One region of the Marinobacter albus genome, then DNA from elsewhere that is predicted to be linked to it. Evidence: predicted binding sites of a transcription regulator. Region 1 holds the regulator's gene; the other holds the start of a gene.

Region 1 (7,251 bases):
TTGAGGGTCCAGTCATACTGGTTAGGCGCCCCGTTATACATATCCTTCTGATCAACCGAACGCAGGGAAGACGAGTTGGGTAGGTCCGTCTCATAGGCAAGATTGGGCGACCGACGAAGCCGGCGGGAACCCGCATCGTATCGCCACGCGAGCCGCGGGGAGCGGATCTGATCGAGCGTCTCGTGCACCAGCGTGATGGTGCCTGCGAGCGCCGACGGAGAGATGGTATCGGTCTTCAGGTAAAAGATCTTGTTGTCGATCTCCGACAGTTCCGCGCCCTTCTTACTGTAGGCAAAGAAATACTCGTAATCGTTAACCACCGGATTATAGGAGCCGTTGGTCTGGGGAGTTGCCGAGGCGCTCCGGAACGCCACTTCGGTGCCCCGATAACGCAGAATGTGATTCCAGATCACCTCGAGCCCATTCTTGGGAATCGGAAACGGGCTGGTCATGATTGTGTTACGGACGCCGTTCCCGTTATCCAGGAGCTCAGCCCGTGTCGCGTTTTCCCGGGACTTGGCGTAAACGTGCTCCGGGAACGCCGCTGTGCGCCGGGTCTGGTAAACCGGCATAAAAAACTCCGGCCCATGCTGCTCCAGCATCCGGACATGTCCATCAGACAGTTTGTCCCGATATAGGTGGTAGTTCTGGCTCGTGATTACGAACAGTGCCTCGTCATCCGGGAACGGGTTCGTCTCGATCTGACCTTTGCGCCAGGATTTTGGAGGCGTCTTCAGCCCGCCGATCCATTCGGGAATGCTTCCGGAGGTGTTGCCTCCCCGTTCTGCCCCCACCGGCGTCAGCTCCTTGTCGAGCCGCTCAGCTTCGGTCGAAGTTACCTTGGACAGGGCGTGCCCGGAAATTCCGAACAAAACCGCTGCAAATCCTGCGACAACATGAGTCCGCATCCCTTACACCTCCAAAAAAATGCAGTTTGGCTGGATTGCTGCCGTTCACGGGCACTCCAGCAGACGGCTGTGCTTTGCACCGAACGCACAACCGGGCGCCTTTTTGCCAAATTCAAACGGGCGTTTCAAGTGAATGTTTGTATTTTCTTGTGAAGCGGAAAGGACACCAAACCGGGGAAGAAATTTGTGGCCGAAAATGTTACGATGGTCAATTAACTTTCCGGGTTGAAACAACCGCTCCGTGATCGCAGGTATCCCATGGCCTCGCAATGGCATTCACTGGTTTCACAGAAACTGTTCCTTGCACGAACGCTTCTGAGTCAGCTGGACAACGGTTCAATGCCCCCAAGAGATCAGCCTGCCAATGAGGCAGAACTGGCTTTGGGGCGCGAGGCAGCCATTCAGGGAGCCATTGAGCTTTTACTCAGGTCACGGCGGCTGCTGCTGGCAATGATTGCCCGCTTCTACCAGAAACGGAATGGGGAGCCTTCAACGCTGGATGAGCTCGCGTCGCTGATCGGAGAGGGCCCTAGCGACATTGCTCGCTTGCGGGATCTGGAGCAAAGGCCAGACAGCTGGTGGAACCATCTGGACCAGTTGGAAATGTCCCAGAGCCGGCCCCCGGTCAACCGGAAATCGGTGAGTGAGGAAAATATTATTGCGGTTTCTGCCGACACTGGACCTGACCGTTCAGCTCAAGCGCTGCGCCGAACGTTGGGCGCAATGAAAAATTTTGCCGATGACCTGGAAGAGCAACACAGCGAGTGGTAAGTGAGCGCCGAACCACTCCAGGTCTTCTCTAATAGAAAGGTTTACCGAATGTCACCATCGTTTTTTGAAATCGTACAACTGAGCAACGGCGACTATGCACTTCGTCGTATCGACGACGATAGCGCACCACTCGTGAAAATTTCGTTCTCTGAAGAAGCCCGGGAAATGATGGAAGACCGGGACATGAACGTAGCCAAAGCCATGATAGCGGCTGGCATTGAGGCGGTTGGAAATGTCGCGCACGACATCGATTGGGAAGACGACGAGCTGGACGCCGCCGACTCCCAGCCGTCCTATACCCTCCACTGATCAGTGAGCACTGGCCGCAAGGTTACCGATGGCTTGAGCCGTGTCACGAGGAAGGGTGACGTGGCCGATGCTCAGCGCTGGCGCAACACGACACCATGGCTATTACCATTGGCAGAGGCTCGCTGAAGGGCCTCAAACGCCGAATGGCCCAACTTCCGCGTCCACATCACGACCGCGTGGCAGGTACCTGCATTCAGGGCCCGCTCGGCCAGCTCCTGTGCGGAATAATCGCCAGTCGACCGAAGAACCAACAGCTCGCCAGTCACTATGCCATGCATCTTCTGCCACTTACTGACCAGAGCCTGAGGCGGGTCGATCCAGGCAAGCCAGCGCTTTTCCTGATTCAATTGTGTCAGCATTGGTAACAGCAACTGAAAGTTCTCTACCTGCCCTTCCGGCAAGATGATTTCCGTCACGTTGCCGCTAACCGCCGCATCGCCAGATTCAGACCTGCGACGAGCACGAATCACAGAACGCCTCTCTGGAGCCGCAGATGGCGGTACCGCGTAGGACATCGCACCTTGCTGATAAGCCAGATTCTGATTGAAGCTTAACTGTTCCATGATTCACCTGCTCTTATGCTGTCTGTGGCAACTCAACCGATCAGTGAAGATCAGACCGACGGATCACACCAACTCCCAAACCTTCGATGAACAGCTGCTGTTCCGTAAGGTCCACCTCAATTGGCTCGAATTCCTCATTCTCCGCGATCAGATAAACCTTTGACCCTTCCTTTCGGAAACGCTTGACGGTTACTTCTTCCTCGCCAACCCGCGCCACGACCACCTGACCGTTATGGACATCCTGGGTACGGTGAACAGCCAACAGATCTCCATCCAGGATGCCGATATCTTTCATACTCATTCCGCGCACCCGCAGAAGGTAGTCTGCTGACGGCGAGAAAAAGTTGGGCTGGAGGGTGACATGATCTTCGATATGTTCCTGCGCAAGGATCGGACTACCTGCAGCGACCTGGCCAATAACGGGCAATCCGAGGTCTTCCTCCGCCTCCGGAAGGCGAATACCCCGACTGGCACCGGGCACCATTTCTATGGCCCCTTTACGGGCCAGCGCACGCAAATGCTCTTCCGCCGCATTGGCGGAGCGGAAACCCAACTCAGCGGCAATTTCCGCACGGGTGGGCGGATAACCTGTTTCATCCAGATAACGCCGGATTATATCCAGTACCTGAGATTGCCTTGCTGTCAGCTTCATTGAGCTACTCCATCACGGGGACCGGCCTTGAAATCTCTCTTGACCAGCCCTGTTTTTATATACAGTAAACTGACTATATACAGTGTTTTATCCAGTGTAAACCCCTCGGTGTTTTTTCTGCCAACGGCATAACCATGCCAGCCACAATGAGTGTGGTATGGTAATCGGACATGAAATTCGCGTGCTTAGGGAGAGCTATGAGCCAATCGCCTGGCTGCAAAATGCCGGACATTCTCAAGACCGATGAGGGCAAAGAACGCCGCGTTGGTATCGAAATTGAACTTTCCGGACTGGGTTACGAGACACTCGTTAACCTCATGGCACGCTTTCTGGAGGCGGAGCCCGACCTCCGGTCCCGCTATGTAACCAAGCTGGAAACCGATCTCGGCACTTTTACCATTGAACTCGATTCGGATCCGATCAAAGATCTCGATCTGGCCGATGATCGCCTGCCCGACTCCATTCGGGAGCTGGGAGGCCAGGCTATGGAGGTAATCGATGCGGCGGCCGAGCGCATTGTCCCCCTTGAAATCATCAGCCCCCCCATACCGTTCTCCGACGTCCCCCGGATAGAGGCGCTGACTGAGATGCTGCGTAAGGAAGGTGCGCTGGGAAGTCGGGAAGCCATCTACTATGCCTTCGGCCTCCAGTTGAATCCGGAACTCCCGGACTTGACCCCGGATAGCCTGGTTCGCTATCTCCAGGCTTTCGCTGCCCTGTACGAATGGCTGAAATCCCGGCATCAGCTGGACATCAGTCGGAAATTCACGACGTACATTGAGCCGTGGAGCAGCCGGTATACTGAGATACTGATGAGGGACGACTATGCTCCCGATCAGGAACAGCTCATGCGGGATTATCTGGAGTACAATCCGACCCGTAACCGGGCGCTGGATCTGCTTCCTCTGTTTGCCCACCTCGACTCCGCGCTCCTGGGACGGTATGTGGACGATCCCAGGATCAAGAGTCGCCCCACCCTGCATTACCGGTTGCCAGACTGTGACATTGATAATCCCTCGTGGCACTTTTCCAGTGTCTGGAACGACTGGATCATTCTGGAACAGATTGCATCCAACGCGAGCCAATTGGCAGAGCTCCGGGCTCTTTTCCGGGAAGGCAACAAGATCAGCCTGCGCAACTTGACCCACAGCTGGCTCGATACAACCTCCGATTGGCTACAAAGCAGGGGTTATGTCTGAACGACAGGGAACCGAAGAAGAGCTCCCGGGACTGACCATAGGCATCAGCGGCCCGGCAAGAAAGGGTACAGCACACCGCCTCATCAGCCTGGGCATAAGGATGCATGGCGCCCGAACCCATTATATTCGCCCCGGGTCCCAGACCGACGTCTCGTTGCTCGACGGCCTTGTGCTGTCCGGGGGAACCCACGTCCATCCGGAGCGCTATAACCAGGAACCGCAGGTCACGGCGAACTATGACCGCAAGCGGGATGCCACTGACCAGCGACTCCTTGAGGAAGCGGAACGGATTGGAATTCCTGTGCTCGGAATCTGCCGCGGGGCCCAGTTCATCAATGTGTTCCATGGCGGATCCCTGTGCCAGAATGTGACGCCATTTCGCGTCCATACCCGCCATCGCCCGCTGTTGTTACCCATGCAAACGGTCAGAGTGGTGAAGACGAGCCGGCTTGGACAGATCATGCAGTCGTCCATGATTGGTGCCAATCGGATCCATAGCCAGGCAATCAAACGGCTGGGACGGAACCTCAAGGTGGTTGCCGTCGATAATGACCTGTTTGTTCAGGCGATCGAGAATACCCACGACCAATGGTTGATGGGTGTGCAGTGGCATCCGGAATATCTGCTATACCATGGAGGACATCGACGTATTTTTGGGCAACTCGTCCAGGCAGCGCTGGACTTCAAACTGGGCCGCCTGGAGCCGGATTCCGGAAGGCCCTACCCCAACTCGGATTCAATGGAGGAATGACCCATGAACAGATGGAAGCGCGTATCGGGCCTTGGCTTATCACTGCTGCTGGTTCCGACGTTGTCGATCGCTGGCGAAGTAACCCTGAGTGGCGAAGGGAGTGTACGCTATCAGCCAGACAGCGCCAGGCTGCAGTTCACCGCCAGTGCCGAGCATGAAATGCCGCAGCAGGCAACGGAGCAGGTAGCGGCGATGATGAGCGAGTGGCGCGAAGCAATCAGCCAGTATCAGGACCGGCTCCAGGACTACACGGATGCTACCGTGAACCTTTACAACCGAACCCTGCCCGGAAGCGAACGCGGGGAAGAGCCGCAGAAACGGGCGGTGGCTTCACAAACGGTGACGTTTCACATTGATGACCTTTCCCTGCTGAATCCGCTGCTTGAACAGGCCCAGTCCATCGGACTGAACTACAACCTCGGCCCAAGTCAGTTCTTTCACTCTGATGAAGCAGGACTGGAGCAGGAGGCGCTGTCCAAGGCTATTGCGAATGCCCAGTCTCGCTGCGAGTTTGTGGCCCAGCAACTCCAGCAATCCTGTGGTGATGTCGTGACCATCAGCATCAATGGCGACTTCCGGCCAGTTCCGATGATGATGGCGGAGGCAAAGGGATCTGCGGATACGGTGTCCAGCGTTGGGGTGCGGGAGGTTCACGCGACCGTTAATGCGACCTTTGAACTGGATTGAGGTCAGAAATCCCGGGTGTAGAAGATGTCCAGCGACGCGGCCAGTCCACTGGCCGCTTCCAGATAGAAATACCGCCCCAGATCATAACGCAGCGCCACCGTCGTGATGGGCTCGAAGATACCAACGCCGTAACGCACACTGAGTTCGTCCGTCAGGTAACCACTGGCCACGACGGACGTCTGCTCTCCGCTGCCCTCCGACTCCAGCATGAACTGCTGAATGCCGAACTCCTCACCCAGCTTTCCAGTAAACTTGTTGGCCTGGGTCAATCCCAGCGATAATGCAGCCCCGCTCATTTGCCCCTCATCACCACGGCCCTGGGGCGGTCTTCCGAGAATCAAATAGGACAGAGCATCGGTCTGCGGCATGTCAGGGTTGGAAAACACTTCCGTGGACGGCGATTGCACAGGCCCACTCAAACGAATACCGGCCACTACAGTATCCACGGTCCGAATGGCCTCGATATCCAGATAGGGCTGCGTCAGGTTGCCCACGAATAAGATCCTTGCTGTTCGCAACTCCAGCTCTTGACCAAACTTTTCGTATCGGCCATTCACCAGTTGCAGAGTGCCGCGAGTATCCAGGTCATTACCGATGCGAAGTGTACCTTCCAGATCCCCGGTAACACCGAAGGCTGCAAAGGTCACCTGATCCTCGCCAACGATAACGGTTACATCCATATTCAGGGTGCGGATCGCGGGTTTTTCCTGCTCAACCCCGACAATCACCTCATCTTCGGACACAGAAACCGCCTGCGCCGGGAGGCCCTTGATTTCGATTTCGCCCCGCGGCACCGCAAGCTGTCCGGTAACACTCAGTTCGCCCTCCCGGAACGCAATGGCAAGGTCCGGCGCCAGCTCCACCCGGGCGTAGGGCTCAAGACTGAACGGGACGCGCTCACCCCTGATTTTCAACTGGCCCGCCGGGGCGTTCTCCCAGTTCAACCTGCCACTCAGAGTGGTTTGGCTACGGGCATTGCTATTGATCCTGCCGCTAATCTTTGCGGAGTAGCCGTTGAGCCCCAGACTGACAACAATTTCTTCCAGCGGAATTGGCAGTTTCGGGTCAACCACTCGTCCGTTCGTCAGCGCCAGCTCGCCGTTAACGGCGGGTTTCATGAGCGGTCCGGACAGCGTTCCCTGCCCATTGATCTCACCTGAAACCTCCTGAAGGCCTGCAAAAATGCCGGCCAGGGCAATATCGAGATTATCCAGCCGGAACTGCCCTTCCAACTGGCGTTCGGGCGAACGCGGATCAACGGCTACATCGACGGAAAACTCACCCAAATCCGGGCCTGCAAGCTGCAGATCGAGCTCGGCGACCTCCGGTTTCAGGTTCAACTGTGTGACGAAACGGTCGTAAGCGAGCGACTCCCAGTCCTCATCCACCAGGACCTGAAAGCTTCCGCTAC
Region 2 (7,251 bases), 840 kb from region 1:
TTGGCCTTGCAGAATTCCGCGTTCGCCAGGGTGAGGTCCGGAAAGGTGAAATCGATGAGTACGTCAAAATCATCTTTCACCGCATCCAGACCACCGGCCATCTTGATACCGGTTTTGCCGATGCCGGTCATTTCCCCGGCGTCGGCCCCGACCAGGCTGCTGCCCGGCTCGACGACGGCCGCGCCCAGCTCCAGACCTTCGGTACCGTCAACCGCCTCAATCAACACCTTGCCCATGCGCCCGGCGGCGCCGATGATTGCTACCCTCATATTCGCACTTCCCTTTAATCGGCCGCTCAGAATTTCATTTCATCGAAGAAGCTTTTCACACCCTCGAACCAGGAGGTCTTCTTCGGAGCATGCTCGGTACCGTTGCCGCCGTCCAGAGTTTGCTGGAATTCATCCAGCAGTTCCTTCTGGCGCTTGGTCAGGTTGACCGGCGTTTCAACAATCACACGGCACAGCAGGTCACCGGCCGGACCACCACGCACCGGGCTCACACCCTTGTTACGCAGGCGGAACAGCTTGCCGGTCTGGGTCTCGGGCGGGATTTTCAGCTTCACCCGGCCATCGAGGGTCGGCACTTCCAGCTCACCACCGAGGGCGGCATCAACAATACTGATGGGGACTTCGCAATACAGATTGCGGCCGTCCCGGGTGAAGAGGGAATGCTCACGCACGGCGATTTGTACGTACAGGTCGCCCGGCGGCCCGCCATCAACGCCCATTTCACCTTCGCCGGAGAGACGGATACGATCACCGGTATCCACGCCCGGCGGCACTTTCACCGACAGCGTCTTCTCTTCCTGAACCCGGCCCTGACCATGGCAGGCCTTACATGGATTCTTGATGATCTGACCAGAACCACGGCACGTCGGACACGCCTGCTGCACGGTGAAGAAACCCTGCTGCATCCGCACCTGACCCATACCCTTACAGGTACCACAGGTTTCCGGTGTCGAACCTTTCTCCGCACCGCTGCCATCACAGACTTCGCACTCCCGATGACCGGGAATCTTGATCTGAACGTTCTTGCCCTTCACCGCCTCTTCGAGATCCAGCTCCAGGGTGTAGCGCAAATCCGCACCACGGGTATTGCGGCCTCGTCCGCCACCGCCACCAAAGATGTCACCAAAGACATCGCCGAAGATGTCGGAGAAGCTGGCGCCGCCACCTCCGAAGCCACCACCGGCCTGACCATCAACGCCGGCGTGACCGAACTGGTCATAGGCGGCCCGCTTGGAGTCGTCCGCCAGAATCTCGTAGGCTTCGCTGGCCTCCTTAAACTTGTTCTCGGCGTCGGTGTCGTCCGGGTTACGGTCGGGGTGATACTTCATTGCAAGCTTGCGGTAGGCTCGCTTGACTTCCTTCTCGTCCGCATCCCGGGAAATCCCGAGAATGTCGTAATAATCGCGCTTGGCCATGCTTTAAAACCCTGTTTTTAAACGCGGAAAACGCGGGGAACTCCCCGCGTTTTCCAACTACCTGATGTACGTCAGAATTACCGCTTGTCGTCGTCTTTGACTTCCTCAAACTCGGCGTCAACGGCGTCGTCAGCCTGCTGGGCCTGGGCGTCTTCCTGCCCACCAGCCTGCTGGGCCTGCGCACCCTCTTCTGCATACATCTTCTGAGCCAGCTCCGAAGAGACTTCTGTCAGCTTCTGGGTCTTGGCTTCAATATCGTCCTTGTCCGATCCTTCCAGAGCGGTCTCGAGCTCCTTGATGGAAGCCTCGATAGACTCTTTCTCACTGTCACTGACCTTGTCGCCAGCTTCAGTCAGAGTTTTGCGAACGGCGTGAACCATCGCATCACCCTGGTTGCGGACCTGAACCAGCTCCTCGAACTTGCGATCTTCCTCGGCGTTCGCCTCGGCGTCCCGCACCATCTTCTCGATTTCGTCGTCGTTCAGGCCGGAAGAGGCCTTGATCACGATGGACTGCTCTTTGCCGGTCGCCTTGTCTTTTGCAGACACGTTCAGGATACCGTTCGCGTCGATGTCAAAGGTCACTTCGATCTGCGGAACCCCTCGCGCCGCCGGCGGGATATCAGCCAGGTCGAAACGGCCAAGCGACTTGTTCTGAGCGGCCTGCTTACGCTCACCCTGAACCACGTGGATGGTGACCGCGGTCTGGTTGTCATCCGCTGTGGAGAACGTCTGCGACTTCTTGGTCGGAATCGTGGTGTTCTTGTCGATCAGCGGAGTCGCCACGCCACCCATGGTTTCGATACCCAAGGTCAGCGGTGTTACGTCCAACAGCAACACGTCTTTCACGTCGCCAGACAGAACGGCTGCCTGAATCGCGGCACCCATAGCGACCGCCTCATCGGGGTTCACGTCCTTACGGGCTTCTTTGCCGAAGAAATCTTTAACTTTTTCCTGCACCAGCGGCATACGGGTCTGCCCACCGACCAGGATAACTTCGTCGATTTCACCTGCCTTCATGCCCGCATCCTGCAAGGCAACCTTACACGGCTCCAGGCTGCGCTGGACCAGGTCTTCGACCAGCGACTCAAGCTTGGCACGGGTCAGCTTGACGTTCATGTGCTTCGGACCGCTGGCATCGGCCGTGATGTACGGCAGATTCACATCGGTCTGCTGGCTGCTGGAAAGCTCAATCTTCGCCTTCTCGCCCGCTTCCTTCAGACGCTGCATCGCCAGAGAGTCACCGCGCAGGTCAATGCCGCTGTCTTTCTTGAACTGGTCGGCCAGGAACTCGATGATCTTCAGGTCGAAGTCTTCACCACCCAGGAAGGTGTCACCGTTGGTGGCCAGTACTTCGAACTGGTGCTCGCCATCAACATCGGCAATTTCAATGATGGACAGGTCAAAGGTACCACCACCGAGGTCATAAACCGCCACGGTGCGATCACCGCTCTTCTTGTCCAGTCCGTAGGCCAGGGCCGCCGCAGTTGGCTCGTTGATGATGCGCTTCACTTCCAGACCGGCGATCTTGCCTGCGTCCTTGGTGGCCTGACGCTGGCTGTCGTTGAAGTAGGCCGGTACGGTAATAACCGCCTCGGTTACCTTCTCGCCCAGGTAGTCTTCTGCAGTCTTCTTCATCTTCTTCAGAACTTCTGCAGACACCTGCGGCGGAGCCATCTTCTCGCCCTTCACCTCAACCCAGGCATCACCATTGTCCGCCTTGGTGATTTTGTAGGGCACCATCTTGATGTCTTTCTGGACCACGTCGTCCTCGAAGCGGCGACCGATCAGACGCTTGATGGCGTACAGGGTGTTGTTCGGGTTGGTCACGGCCTGACGCTTTGCAGACTGACCTACCAAGGTTTCACCGTCGTCGGTGTACGCGATGATCGACGGCGTAGTACGATCACCCTCGGCGTTTTCAATAACCTTAACCTTGTCACCATCCATGATGGCAACACAGGAGTTTGTGGTTCCCAGGTCGATACCGATAATCTTGCTCATTGAGTCACTCCAATTCTTCTGAATGCTTTCCCGGAGAAAATTGCCCCGGCTCTCGCCATTTACTGGCTATATTGGCGCTTTAATCGACTTTTCAAGCCTGCTCATCAATTTTTGGCGATTCCTCTGCCTTGGCGACAACCACCATGGCCGGACGCACAACACGACCATTCAGCAGGTAGCCCTTTTGCACCACAGCCACAACACTGTTCGGCTCGGCATCGGGCGCCGGCACCATGGACATGGCTTCGTGCTGCTGCGGATCGAACGGCTCACCCACCGGGTTGAGCTGCTCAACGTTGAACTTCTCGAGGCTGTTCATGAACAGACTGAGAGTCATTTCCACACCCTCGCGAATGGAAGCGACCAGCTCACCGGTGTTCTCGTTGGCTTCAGTACTTTCGACAGCCTTCTCCAGGCTGTCCGCAACGGGCAGCAATTCCTTGACGAACTTCTCAAGGGCGAACTTGTGCGCTTTTTCGACGTCAATCTCGGCGCGCCGACGGACATTCTGCATTTCGGCCTGGGAGCGCAACATCTGCTCCTGGGCTTCCTTGACCTGAGCCCGCAGCGCCTCAACCTCGGAGTCTTCGCTCTCAACCACCTCATCGTCCGCCTGGGCTTCCTCGGCGGCCGCTTCGGTTGCTTCTTTCAACTCGTCTTCTACCTGTTCGTTGCGGTTTTCGTCAGTGCTCATGACCACTCCTGCTAACTATCCGGCGGCCGATGTCTGTACGGCCGATTCAACGTGACTTCCGACCGCGGCGAGCCGGAAAACTGTAGTTGCGAACGGATATGGGGCCCAGCTTGCAGGTTTCAACCACCCCAGCCATTAATCCGGCACAAATTCACGCCCGGGAATTTGCAAACCACAAAAAGCCTGTATATATTCACAGTCACTGTATGAAATCACAGTATTCGGCCAGATCCCGTACCGGGACGGTCAGCGCTGCATTTCGAAGGACGCGGAGGTTTTCTGCATGCTCACACAGCTTACGGTTTCCAACTACGCCATTGCCGAACGGGTGGAACTCCAGTTCAACAAAGGCATGACGGCTCTCACCGGTGAAACCGGTGCCGGCAAATCCATTGTCCTGGATGCCCTTGGTCTGGCCATGGGCGGCCGAGCCGACGCCGGTGCCGTTCGCCATGGCGCCAAGCGCGCAGACATTACCGCCACCTTCGATGTATCCGACATTCCCGAGGCCGGCCAGTGGCTGGAAAATCACGAACTGGATGACGACAGCGACTGCATCCTGCGCCGCGTGATCAGCAAGGATGGCCGCTCCCGAGCCTACATCAACGGCCAACCCTGTCCGCTGGCCCACCTGAAAGACCTGGGTGGCCTGCTGATGGACATTCACAGCCAGCATCAGCACCAGTCACTGCTGCGCAAGGAAACCCACCGCAAACTGCTGGACGAGTTTGCCGGCGTCGAAAACCTGGCCGCCGACACCCATGCCGCCTGGAAGACCTGGCACCAGACCCGCCAGCGCCTGACCGAGCGCCAGCAGAATGCCGACGAAACCGAAGCCAAGCTGCAACTGATGCGCTACCAGGTGGAAGAGCTGGATCGGCTGAATCTGGAAGATGGCGAGCAGGAACAGCTGGAACAGGAACAGGCGCAACTGAGTCAGGCCGATTCGGTACTGCACAGCAGCCATCAGGCCGCACTGCTCTGTACCGAAGAGGAAACCAGTGCCGCAGACATGGTCCGCCAGGCGCTTCAGCAACTGGAGCAACTTCCCGTAGAGGTTCCCGCGCTCGCAGACACCATCCAGATGCTGAACGAAGCCCAGATTCAGATCAGTGAGGCCGGCGACAACCTGCGACGTTTTGTGGATGACTACGAAGCGGACCCGGAACGACTGGCGGAAGTGGAAGAACGACTCAGCGCCATTTATCAGATGGCTCGCAAGCACCGGATTACACCAGAGGAACTGCCGGAACTACATCAGCGACTGTCCGCGGAACTGGCCGAACTCGATGGCGGTGCCGGCAGTCTGGAACAACTGGAAGCGGAACTGGAAAAACAGCGAGCGGCATTCGACCAACTCGCCAGCCAGCTGACGGAAGCCCGGGAACAGGCGGCCGTGGAGCTCGACCAGCGCATTGCCGAAGAACTGGCCCAGCTGAGCATGCCTGCGATGCAATTCGTGACACACCTGAGCCGCAACGCCAAGGATGAACCCGCCCCCCACGGCGAGCAGGACATTGAGTTCCTGGTTAGCGCCAACCCGGGCCAGCCGGCTCGCCCCCTGGCCAAGGTCGCTTCTGGCGGTGAACTTTCCCGGATCAGCCTCGCCATCCAGGTCGTGGTTGCCCAGACGTCAACCACACCGACCCTGGTCTTTGACGAAGTGGATGTGGGTATTGGCGGCGGTACCGCAGAAGTGGTCGGACGCCTGCTACGAACCCTGGGCGGGAACGGTCAGGTGCTGTGCGTGACTCATCTCCCGCAAGTGGCGGCGCAATGCCACCAGCACCTGTTTGTCAGCAAGTTCACCGAAAGCGATGCAACGTTCTCGAAGATTGAAACATTGGACGATCAGGGACGGATCAGCGAAGTGGCACGCATGTTGGGCGGCGTTGACATGACTGAGCACACCATTGCACACGCTCAGGAAATGTTTTCCAAGGGACAGGCCACCCATCACTGAGGCTGCCCCTGAACCTCTACCCCTCTCGATCCTGAGAGCTGTTGGGCGGGTGATTCACCCGCCCTTTTTTTGCCTTACGATTTCACCGGCTTCACATAGAGGATCAGGCTGTGATCGACGATCTCGTAGCCGCGCTCCTCAGCAATCTTTTTCTGCCGTTCTTCGATGACTTCGTCAACGAACTCGATGACCTCGCCGGTCTGCGTGCAGACCATGTGATCGTGATGATCATCGCCAGCCATCTCAAAGACCGCATGGCCACCCTCGAAGTTGTGGCGCAGGACCAGCCCAGCCGCTTCGAACTGGGTCAGCACCCGGTACACAGTCGCCAGCCCCACGTCATCCCCCTGCTCCAACAACTTCTTGTAAACGTCTTCGGCACTCAAATGGTGCTCGTCGGCATTCTCAAGAATATTGAAGATCTTGACTCTCGGCAGAGTAACTTTAAGACCGACTTTTCGTAATTCGGCGTTTTCAGATGACATGTTACTATTCGCTCTTTGGTGTGCTTCACGGCTTCCGGTATGATGAAGCCGCCATTAAACGGTTACCCCGTGCCACACCTGCCTCAGGCAGGCGATTTCAAGATAGAGGATTTCCCCCGGCGATGCAAAAGCTCACAGCTCTGATTCTCACTCTCATTCTGACCGGATGTGGCTTCCCGGGCGTGTACAAGATCAACGTCCAGCAAGGCAACATCGTGACCGATCAAGAGCTGACCGCACTCACCGAGGGAATGCCCCGTAGCCAGGTGCACGCAGTGATGGGGACACCCATGATGCTGAACCCGGTTGACGCCTCCCGGGAATACTATATCTACACCTTCCAGCGCGGTGGCGGGGACATCCGGGAACAACGCATCATCGTCTACTACGACAACGACCGTTTCTCCCATTACGAAGCCCAGCTGCTGGAAGAAACGCCGGCCTACTGACCGCGATCTACCCCTTCTTCTTGGCCCGGTTCAGGCGCGCCTGTTTCGGGTCAATCTTGAGTGGCCGATAGAGCTCCACCCGATCGCCTTCGCGCAGCTCATGGGCAGCGGGATCCTTGATCACCTTACCGAAGATACCCATGTCGATGGCGTCCGGATCAACCTCCGGGAAGATTCCAACGATACCCGAGAGCTTGACCGCCTCCAGCGCGGTGGTGCCCTCTGGCACTGTCA

What was found. The regulator LexA, encoded in region 1, represses DNA repair genes until DNA is damaged. The targets are predictions, from matches to a motif close to CTGTNTNNNNANACAG.
Region 2: the regulator LexA is predicted to act here: its motif matches at 4,304-4,319, upstream of recN (DNA repair protein RecN).

The regions. Positions count from the first base shown of each region.
Region 1 covers NZ_JASSQD010000001.1:1,472,597-1,479,847, reverse strand. Annotated here, with positions in the region: gene QQF73_RS06935 (DUF1329 domain-containing protein) at 1-908, opposite strand, end outside; gene QQF73_RS06930 (DUF6586 family protein) at 1,167-1,679, shown strand; gene QQF73_RS06925 (hypothetical protein) at 1,728-1,988, shown strand; gene QQF73_RS06920 (cell division inhibitor SulA) at 2,060-2,551, opposite strand; gene lexA (transcriptional repressor LexA) at 2,592-3,203, opposite strand; gene QQF73_RS06910 (amidoligase family protein) at 3,401-4,402, shown strand; gene QQF73_RS06905 (gamma-glutamyl-gamma-aminobutyrate hydrolase family protein) at 4,395-5,153, shown strand; gene QQF73_RS06900 (SIMPL domain-containing protein) at 5,157-5,840, shown strand; gene QQF73_RS06895 (translocation/assembly module TamB domain-containing protein) at 5,843-7,251, opposite strand, start outside.
Region 2 covers NZ_JASSQD010000001.1:631,315-638,565, reverse strand. Annotated here, with positions in the region: gene dapB (4-hydroxy-tetrahydrodipicolinate reductase) at 1-269, opposite strand, end outside; gene dnaJ (molecular chaperone DnaJ) at 296-1,423, opposite strand; gene dnaK (molecular chaperone DnaK) at 1,501-3,426, opposite strand; gene grpE (nucleotide exchange factor GrpE) at 3,518-4,120, opposite strand; gene recN (DNA repair protein RecN) at 4,404-6,083, shown strand; gene fur (ferric iron uptake transcriptional regulator) at 6,158-6,568, opposite strand; gene QQF73_RS02940 (outer membrane protein assembly factor BamE) at 6,691-7,017, shown strand; gene QQF73_RS02935 (RnfH family protein) at 7,025-7,251, opposite strand, start outside.